DNA from 3 places in the Lactobacillus porci genome. Region 3 is predicted to be linked to each of the others. Evidence: predicted binding sites of a transcription regulator. Region 3 holds the regulator's gene; each other region holds the start of a gene.
The links. Region 3 encodes HrcA, which represses chaperone genes, less so after heat shock. Its sites were predicted from a motif close to TTAGCACTCNNNNNNNNNGAGTGCTAA; they were not measured.
Positions count from the first base shown of each region.

Region 1: FYJ62_RS07035 (Hsp20/alpha crystallin family protein) is a predicted target of HrcA. The motif match lies at 1,384-1,410, and genes of this name have one in related genera.
Region 2: groES (co-chaperone GroES) is a predicted target of HrcA. The motif match lies at 1,274-1,300, and genes of this name have one in related genera.

Region 1 is NZ_VUMX01000018.1:9,596-12,872, forward strand. It holds gene FYJ62_RS07020 (adenylosuccinate synthase) at 1-338, shown strand, start outside; gene FYJ62_RS07025 (helix-turn-helix domain-containing protein) at 466-747, shown strand; gene greA (transcription elongation factor GreA) at 828-1,292, opposite strand; gene FYJ62_RS07035 (Hsp20/alpha crystallin family protein) at 1,556-1,981, shown strand; gene FYJ62_RS07040 (C1 family peptidase) at 2,154-3,277, shown strand, end outside.
Region 2 is NZ_VUMX01000009.1:32,366-35,642, forward strand. It holds gene groL (chaperonin GroEL) at 1-929, opposite strand, end outside; gene groES (co-chaperone GroES) at 951-1,235, opposite strand; gene FYJ62_RS04560 (redox-sensing transcriptional repressor Rex) at 1,390-2,055, opposite strand; gene FYJ62_RS04565 (ABC-F family ATP-binding cassette domain-containing protein) at 2,263-3,277, shown strand, end outside.
Region 3 is NZ_VUMX01000003.1:16,942-20,218, reverse strand. It holds gene ribF (riboflavin biosynthesis protein RibF) at 1-813, shown strand, start outside; gene hrcA (heat-inducible transcriptional repressor HrcA) at 971-2,029, shown strand; gene grpE (nucleotide exchange factor GrpE) at 2,041-2,637, shown strand; gene dnaK (molecular chaperone DnaK) at 2,701-3,277, shown strand, end outside.

The DNA.
Region 1 (3,277 bases), on a different contig from region 3:
AGCGCGTTGCCGGCATCAATGCTTTGAGCTTGAACCTGCTCGATGTCTTCAGCGGCTTCGACAAGATCAAGATCTGCGTGGCCTACGACTTAAACGGCAAGGAAATCGACTACTACCCAGCCAACTTGAAGGAAGTTGAAGCATGCAAGCCAGTCTACGAAGAACTGCCTGCCTGGGAAGAAGACATTACCGGCGCCAAGAGCTGGGAAGACCTTCCAGAAAACGCCCAAAAGTTCGTCAAGCGCATCAGCGAATTGACTGGCGTTCCAGTCGTAACTGTTTCAGTTGGTCCTGACCGTGAACAGACGATCGTTCTGCAAGACCCATGGACTTTATAATCAAATGAAATTCAATTTCTTAGAGCAGCTCCAAGCAGGAGCTGCTCTTTTTTGGTGCCCCGCGGGGTTTTGATTGGCTTTTTTAATAGCAAAAGCAGTATAATAAGCCTTGGGGAGGCAGATAATTATGGCTACCTTAAAAGACTATAAAGCAACTATTGACTCTGTCACTGAGACAGAAATGTCCATTCTTGACAGCCTCACCTACCTGCACGCCGAGCGGCTGCGCCGCGGCATCACGCAAAAGGAGCTGGCCGACCGGATCGGCATGAGCCAGCCCCAATTGGCCAAGATCGAAAAGGGGACCTCGCTGCCCAGCTTGAAGACCATGGCCCGCTATGCCGCTGGCCTGGGGCTGGTGGTTCACCTCAGCTTTACTCCCGCCGGCAAGCGGCAATCATCTAAATAGCCTGATATTCAATAAGTTATCCACAAAAAGGGTTCAAGCAGCTGCTTGGACCCTTTTTCCGTTAATTTAACTTTTTCCCATTACTCATCCACGTCAATGATCGTGATCTTGTAGTTGCCAATTGGCGCTTCCACGGTTACGGTGTCGCCGGCCTTGTGATGCATCAAAGCCCGGCCCATCGGACAATCAAAGGGCAGCTTCCCGTCCAGGACGGCTTCTTCCATCCGGCCGACGATTTTGTAGCTTTCCTCTTCCCCGTCCTCTTCATAGCGGATGGTGACCGTCTTGCCCAGGTTGACCTTTCCGTCCTTCTTGGTCTGGATCACTTCCGCGTACTTAAGCTGCTTGTTAAGGTAGCGCACCCGGCTGTCCAGGTGGCGCAGCTCCCGCTTGGCGGTTGAATATTCCGTATTCTCTGACAAGTCGCCCAGCGCCCGGGCCTCCTTGAGGTTCTGAACCCGGCGGGGCCGGTCAGCCTTAAGCGCGGCGATCTCGTCTTCAATCTGCTTGTAGCCTTCTGGCGTCATCTTCTGAAAGTAAACCATGTCGTACTTGCCTTTCTTAATTTTTCATGGTCTAGTATAGCCCGTTTAGCCGCTTTTTTCAGGATTTTGCTTAATTTTATAAATTCTTTTGTTAGCACTCAAAAAAGTCGAGTGCTAACCCTTTATTTTTTGGAAAAAGGAACTACAATATAATTTGAACAGAGAAAGAGGAAGCGGAAACATAAGCAATCGTTGTTGCTCGTCTTTCCCTGTCAGCTTTCTGTTTTGATCAACGAATATTTTGTTGAAGGGAGTTTTATATTATGGCTAATGACTTAATGAACCGTTACAATGACTTATTCGATCACATGGGTGGCTGGCTTGACAACTCAAGAGACTTTCTGGACACCCACGCATTCAGAAACATTTTACAAGCCGACGTCGCTGAAGATGACAAGGAATACACCGTCAAGATCGATGTTCCAGGCATGAGCAAAGATGACATCCACCTGGCATACAGCGACGGCGTTTTGACCATCTCAGGCAACCGCAGCACTTTCAAGGACGACAGTGACAAGAAGAAGAACTTGGTCCGCCAAGAACGCAGCGAAGGCTCAGTCTCCAGAAGCTTTGCCTTGCCAAACGTTGACAAGAGCGGGATCAATGCCAAATTGACCGACGGGGTCTTGACCGTGGTATTGCCAAAAATTGCCCCTGAAGCAGACGACAGCACAATTACGATTGAATAACCGAGTGCTAAGCACTTTATCAACCACAAGGCAGCAGCCGAACAGCTGCTGCCTTTTTATGTTCCTCTGTTGGTGTTTTCGCTGCGGGAAGCTTAATTAAGATCAAAATTTGTGTTATCACCTATTTCAAGGTAAGATAGCAGTATCATCATTAAAAGGAGAATAAAACAATATGAGTCATGAATTAACTCTGCAAGAAATCGCGGAATTCAGCCGCGACTTCAACGCTGATCCAAAGAATCAAGTCATCGCCCGCGCTGCTGGCCGCAGCGGCGTTTTGGAGGCATCATACAACGAGCGCGTTGCCGGTCGCTTGACCCGCGTCTTCTCCACTGAGCTGGACACGGACAACGTTACCAACCAGAAGCAGTCCGGTCGCTGCTGGCTGTTCTCAACCTTGAACGTCTTGCGGCACGACTTTGGTGCCAAGCACAAGGCCAAGAACTTCACCTTGTCCCAAGCTTACAACTTCTTCTGGGACAAGATCGAACGGGCCAACAACTTCTACGAAAAGATCATCGAAACTGCCGACAAGCCGCTTGATGACCGGGAAGTCCGCGCCTACCTGGACTTTGCCGGAGGCGACGGTGGCCAATGGGCCATGGCAGTCTCCCTGGTCAAGAAGTACGGGGTCGTGCCAAGCTACGCGATGCCAGAAAGCTTCAACACCAATGCCACTAGTGGCTTCGCGACTGCCCTGGCTGACAAGGAAAGAAAGGATGCCTTGTCCCTGCGGCGCTTGGCACAAGCTGGCGACAAGGAAGGCTTGGAAAAGGCCCGCAAGCAATTCCTGAACGAAGTCTACCGTATGACGGCAATCGCTGTTGGCGAGCCGCCAAAGACCTTTGACCTGGAATACAAGGACGACGACAAGAACTACCACCTGGAGAAGAACCTGACCCCAGTTGAATTCTTCAACAAGTACTTCGATGTCGACTTGGACGACTACGTAGTCTTGACCAACGCGCCAGACCATGAATATAACACCCTCTACCACTTGAGCTCTCAAGAAAACGTGGACGGGGGCTCCCCAATCCTCTTCTTGAACGTGCCAATGGAATTCCTGGGCCAGGCAGCCATTGCCCAGCTCAAGGACGGGGAAGCCGTTTGGTTCGGCAACGACGTTCTGCGGCAAATGGACCGCAAGACCGGCTACCTGGACACTGAGCTCTACCAATTGGACGAACTCTTCGGCATCAACAGCCAGCTGACCAAGGCTGAGCGCCTGGCTACTGGCGTTGGCACCGTTTCCCACGCCATGACCCTGGTTGGCGTTGACGAAGACCACGGCGACAT
Region 2 (3,277 bases), on a different contig from region 3:
GTGTCCTTGAGTTCCAGGCCAAGGTCGTCTGAGATGACCGTACCGCCAGTCAAGGCAGCGATGTCAGCCAGTTGTTCCTTGCGGCGGTCACCAAAGCCAGGAGCCTTAACGGCAACGACGTTGAAGGTCCCGCGGATCTTGTTCAAGACCAAGGTTGGCAAAGCTTCGCCAGTTACGTCGTCAGCAATGATCAAGAGGGCACGGCCTTGTTGAACGATGCCTTGCAGCAATGGCAGAATGTCTTGGACATTGGAGATCTTCTTGTCAGTGATCAAGATGTATGGATTTTCCAAGTCGGCTTCCATCTTGTCGTTGTCAGTTACCATGTATTGTGACAGGTAGCCGCGGTCGAATTGCATCCCTTCAACGACGCTCAATTCAGTTTCAATCCCGCGGGAGTCTTCGATGGTGATGACGCCGTCGTTGCCGACCTTTTCCATGGCGTCAGCGATCAGGTTGCCGACTTCGCTTGAAGCACTTGAAATAGAAGCAACTTGGGCAATTTGGTCCCGGCTGGAAACTTCGTGGCTGTTCTTGTGCAATTCGTCTACGGCAGCCTTGGTGGCCTTTTCAATCCCGCGGCGGATGCCAACTGGGTTAGCCCCGGCAACGACGTTCTTCATGCCTTCTTGAACGATTGCTTGGGTCAAAACCGTAGCCGTCGTCGTACCGTCACCGGCGATGTCGTTGGTCTTTGAAGCAGCTTCCGCAACCAGCTTGGCCCCCATATTTTCGTAGTGGTCTTTCAATTCAATGGCCTTGGCGATGGTTACGCCGTCATTGGTGATGGTTGGATTGCCATAGCTTTGTTCCAAAACTACGTTTCTGCCCTTAGGCCCCAAAGTGGTCTTAACCGTGTTGGCCAGCTTGTCAACCCCGTTTAAAAGTGAACGTCTTGCGTCTTCTGAAAACTTAATGTCTTTTGCCATCTTTTATCTGCACTCCTTAAATTATTTAACGATTGCCAAAATGTCTTTTTCGTGCAATACCAAGTATTCTTGGCCTTCATACTTAACCTTGGTGCCAGAATACTTGTCGTATACGACTTCATCGCCCTCTTGGACGGTCATAGGAAGCTTGCTGCCGTTTTCAGCATAAGCGCCAGCACCTACGGCAACAACCTTGCCTTGGGTTGGCTTTTCCTTAGCGTTGGAAGCAAGTACGATGCCACCAACGGTTTGTTCTTCTTCTTTCTTAACTTCAACGATCACGCGATCTCCAATTGGTTGTAACACGTTTGTCCCTCCTGAAATAATAGTCTTAATCAAAGTGTTTAGCACTCGTGTTTTCCAAGTGCTAACTTACAAGTATGATAATAAGCCCTTTTTGCAAAGAATGCAAGAAAAAAATAGCACTTTTTAGCTTCGAGTGCTAAAAAGTGCCATTTGTCTATTTATTTTGCTCATTTTCAGCCTGTTTTTCGGCCAGCTGGTCGGAATCAAGGAAGTAGATCAAAGTCTGCAGCTCCGTAGCCAGGTCCACGTTCTGGATCCGCACGCCGCTTGGCGCAGACAAACGGATCGGGGTAAAGTTCATGATCCCCTTGATGCCGGCTTCAATCATTTCATCCGCCGTCTTTTGGGCCGTGGACTGGGGAACGGTCAGGATCGCGATGCGGATCTGCTGGTCAGCAATTTGCTTCTTCATTTCCTCCATGGAGTAGACCGGCACGCCCTGCATGATCTTGCCGGTAATCTCGGGGTTGATGTCGAAGGCGCAGGAAATTCTGATATTGTTGCTGCGCTTGAAGTTGTAGTTCAACAGGGCATGGCCCAGGTTGCCGACCCCGACCAGGGCCACGTTGGTCAAGGTGTCCTGGTTCAGAATCTTCTTGAAAAAGCTCAGCAGGTTCTTGACGTCATAGCCATAGCCCCGCTTGCCCAAGGCCCCAAAGTAGGAAAAGTCGCGCCGGATGGAGGCGCTGTCTACCTGCACTGCTTCCGCCAGTTCAGTTGAGGAAACCTTGTCTTTGCCTTCATCATTTAAGAGCAGCAAGTAGCGGTAGTAGAGCGGCAAGCGTTTTGCCGTAGCCTTGGGAATCTTAATTTTGCTCATAAAAAGCCTCCCATTTCATTTGTCTTGTGAATGTGAATCTCTAATCAATCACTTATTATAATAATAGTTTTTCCCGTCAGTTGACAAGATGCAATTTCACAATATTTGCTTTTACACAAAAAATAGGACCTTTTTCACAAAATAAAATTCAATCTTTTTCCTTTATAATCCTACTGTATGATAGAATGTGACAAGGTGAAAAAAGATATGATAATTGCACAAGGACATGACTTGGAGCAGCGCTTTGGCGCGACTCCATTATTCAGCAACGTAAACTTTACAATTGAAAACAACGCCCGGATCGGCCTGGTTGGCCCCAACGGGGTCGGCAAGACCACCCTGTTGAAAATCATGACCGGCAAGCAGGAAGCGACCCACGGCGAATTTACGGTCAACAAGGGGATTGAGCTGGGCTATATTGCCCAGGAGCACGACTTTGACGAGTCAAAGTCCATCTGGGATGAAATGATTACGGTCTTCCAGCCCCTGATTGACCAAGGCAAGCAGCTGGAGCAGCTGCAGTACGCGGTCGCTGACCATCCAGAAGACCAGGACCTGCTCAAGAAGCTTGACCAGGCCCAGTTCAGTTTTGAACAGGCCGGCGGCTATACCTACCAGGCCGAAATGAAGTCCATGCTCAACGGCTTCAACTTTCCGCAGGCTGCTTGGCAAAAGCAGATTGCCAGCCTGTCTGGCGGGGAGAAGACCCGCTTGAGCTTCGTCAAGCTCCTGCTTAAGAAGCCGCCTTTGCTGCTTTTGGACGAACCGACCAACTACCTGGACCTGGACACCCTGGACTGGCTGGAAGCCTTCTTGAAGAACTACCCTGGCGCCATCGTCACGGTCTCCCACGACCAGTACTTCCTGGACCACCTGGCCACGCAGATCTTTGAGCTGAACCACGGGGCTTTGACCATTTTCAAGGGCAACTACAGCCAATACCTGGCCCAGCGCGAGCTGCGCGACCAGCAGCAGGAAGCTGCCTTTGAGAAGCAGCAGGAGGAAATCAAGCGCCAGGAAGAGTTCATCCAAAAGAACATCGTCAGAGCCTCCACGACCAAGCAGGCCCAAAGCCGCCGCAAGGCCCTGGAGAAGATGGACCTGATTGACCCGCCTAAGCATTCCGGCAAGGTCCGGATCAGCTTCAAGAGCGCCAGACCATCCGGCAAGGAAGTCTTGATTCTCAAGGACCTGACCATCGGCTACCCTGACAAGGTGATGC
Region 3 (3,277 bases):
GAAGCTGACCAAAAGGGCCTGCCGTTGATGGTCTTGACCTTTGACCGCCACCCGAAAGAAGTCTACGCGGGCGTAAAGAATTTTGCCTACTTGAACTCACCGGATGAGAAGGTCTATGAAATGGAAAAGATTGGCGTGGATTACCTGGTGATCATGCAGTTTACCAAGCAATTCAGCCAGCTGGCCCCGCAGGATTTTGTGGACCGGATCATCATGAAGCTGCAGGCAGACACGGTCGTCGCCGGCTTTGACTATACCTATGGATCAAAAGACGTGGCCAATATGACCAATCTGCCAAAGTTTGCCAAGGGCCGCTTTGCGATCAAGGTCTTGCCCAAGCAGATTTTTGAAGGACAGAAGATCGGCTCAACCGAGATCAGGGAGGCCATCAAAAAGGGTGACCTGACTTTGGCCACGGAGCTTTTAGGCCACCCGTACACGACCAGCGGCAAAGTCGTTCATGGCTTCCGCAATGGCCACAAGCTGGGCTATCCAACGGCTAATCTGTCCATGGACTGGCCCAAGGTGCTGCCAAAGATTGGCGTGTACGCGACTATGACTCGGGTCAAGGACCGGTGGTATGAGTCAATGACCAGCGTGGGCTACAATGTCATGTTCAACGATGAAAAGCAGATCTACATTGAGTCCAATCTTTTTGACTTTGACCAGGATATCTACGGGGAGACCATCACGATTGCCTGGTACAAGTATCTCAGGAATGAGCTGAAATTTGCCAGCCTTGACGGCCTGGTCGCTCAGCTTAAGCAGGATCGCATTAACGCGGAAGCTTATTTTGACCAAACGGTCGAATAGGAATGCTATGCAAAATAAGATAAAAAGAGCCAATATTGCTTGGCTCTTTTTTCTTCGAAAAAAATTAGCATTCAGCTTGACTAACTGCTAATTTCTTGTTAATCTATACCATGTTAGCACCTGGAAGATGTGAGTGCTAAATGTGAGGGCGATAATTATGTTGACCGAACGTCAAGAACTTATACTAAAGACAATCATTCAGGACTTTACCAAGACCCACGAGCCTGTGGGGTCAAAGACGGTCATGAATCAATTGCCGATCAAAGTATCCAGTGCGACTATCCGCAATGAAATGGCGGTCTTGGAAGAGGCGGGGCTGATCGAGAAGACCCACTCTTCCAGCGGCCGGATTCCTTCAACAGAAGGCTATCGATACTACTTGGACAACCTGGTTCAGCCCCTCCGGCTGCCGGAAGCCGTCTATACCCAGATCGGCTCCCAGTTTGACCAGCCGTTCAACCAAGTTGACGAGATCGTCAAGGAAGCAGCCAAGATCCTGTCTGATCTGACCGACTACACGGCCTTCGCGGAAGGGCCAGAGGCCAGAGGGGTCAGGATCACGGGCTTTCGGATCGTGCCCCTGGCGCCCCGGCAGGTGATGGCCATCTTGGTCACCTCTGACGGCGGGGTCAAGAACCAGCTCTACACCTTGCCGCGCCACATCTCAGGCGATGAGATCGAGCGGGCGGTGCGGCTGATCAACGACCAGCTGGTTGGCAAGAGCTTGGGCGAGATCAATAAAGAAACTTTCCAAGCCTTGTCCAGCAGCAACATCGTGGGCAAGAACGCGCCAGAATTCCTGGAGCTTTTGGAATCAGTGATCAAGGAAGCTGCCAGTGAGCAGCTTTACGTCGATGGCCAGCTGAACCTGTTGAACAACACCGACAAGAGCGATATTGACGACATCAAGTCCCTATACCAGCTGATCAACACCGACAGTCTGGTCGGCGAACTAATCGACATTGGGGATGAGGACGAGAACGGGGATTCCAAGCGCTATCCAGTCCACGTCCGCCTCGGGACTGAATTGCCCAGCGACCTGCTCCGCAATTTCAGCCTGGTTACCGCTGAATACAGCGTAGGCAAGTACGGCCATGGGACGATCGCACTACTGGGTCCCCGCAATATGCCATATTCAGAAATGATTGGCCTGATGGAATTCTTCAGGCAGGAATTGGCAAGAAAATTGCTGGACTACTATGGCAGATTTAAATAAGGAGGTTTGTCGTGAGTAAGGAAGAATTTCCAAGCGAGAAAGACTTGACTCAAGCAGACAAGCAAACAAAGCAAGACAAGAAACATGCCGCCAAGGCAGAGAAGACCAAGCCAGCGGCCAAGCAAGATCCAAAGAAGGACGAGCTGGCTGACTTGCAAAAGCAGCTTGCAGAGCTGACCGCCAAGAACAAGGAGCTGGAAGACAAGTACCTGAGAAGCGAGGCCGAGCAGCAGAATGCCCAGCGCCGCTACAGCAAGGAAAGAGCCAACCTGGTCAAGTACGAGTCCCAGCGCCTGGGCAAGGATATCCTACCAAGCGTGGACAACTTGGAAAGAGCCTTGGCAGTCAAAGCCGATGATGAAGTTTCCGGCCAGCTCAAGAAGGGGATTGAAATGACCCTGGAAGGTCTGGTCAGAGCCTTGAAGGACAACGGCATTGAAGAAATCAAGGCTGAAGGCGAGAAGTTTGATCCGACATTGCATCAGGCGGTACAAAGCGTGCCAGCTGAGAATGATGATCAAAAAGACCACGTCGTGCAGGTTCTGCAGAAGGGCTACGTCTACAAGGACCGGACCCTGCGGCCAGCCATGGTTGTCGTGGCTCAGTAAGACAGCAATCAAGCAATCAAACAATTTATTCGAAATTTTTCAATCTAACAAGGAGAGCAAAACATGTCAAAAGTTATTGGGATTGACTTGGGTACGACCAACTCAGCAGTTGCAGTTTTGGAAGGCAAAGAACCAAAGATTATCACCAACCCGGAAGGGGCTAGAACTACCCCTTCAGTAGTTGCCTTCAAGGATGGCGAGATTCAAGTCGGTGAAGTTGCCAAGCGGCAAGCGATCACCAACCCGAACACGATCGTTTCCATCAAGCGGCACATGGGTGAAGCTGACTACAAGGTGAAGGTCGGCGACAAGGCCTACACCCCACAAGAAATCTCCGCTATGATCCTGCAATACATCAAGAAGTTCTCAGAAGACTACTTGGGTGAGCCGGTTACTGACGCGGTTATTACCGTTCCAGCCTACTTCAACGACGCTCAGCGGCAAGCAACCAAGGACGCCGGCAAGATTGCTGGCCTCAACGTGCAGCGGATCATCAACGAACCAACTGCTTCAGCTTTGGCTTACGGTCTGGACAAGGATGAAGACGACGAAAAGGTCTTGGTCTACGACCTCGGCGGTGGTACCTTCGACGTTTCCGTCCTGCAATTGGGCGATGGCGTCTTCCAAGTTCTGTCAACCA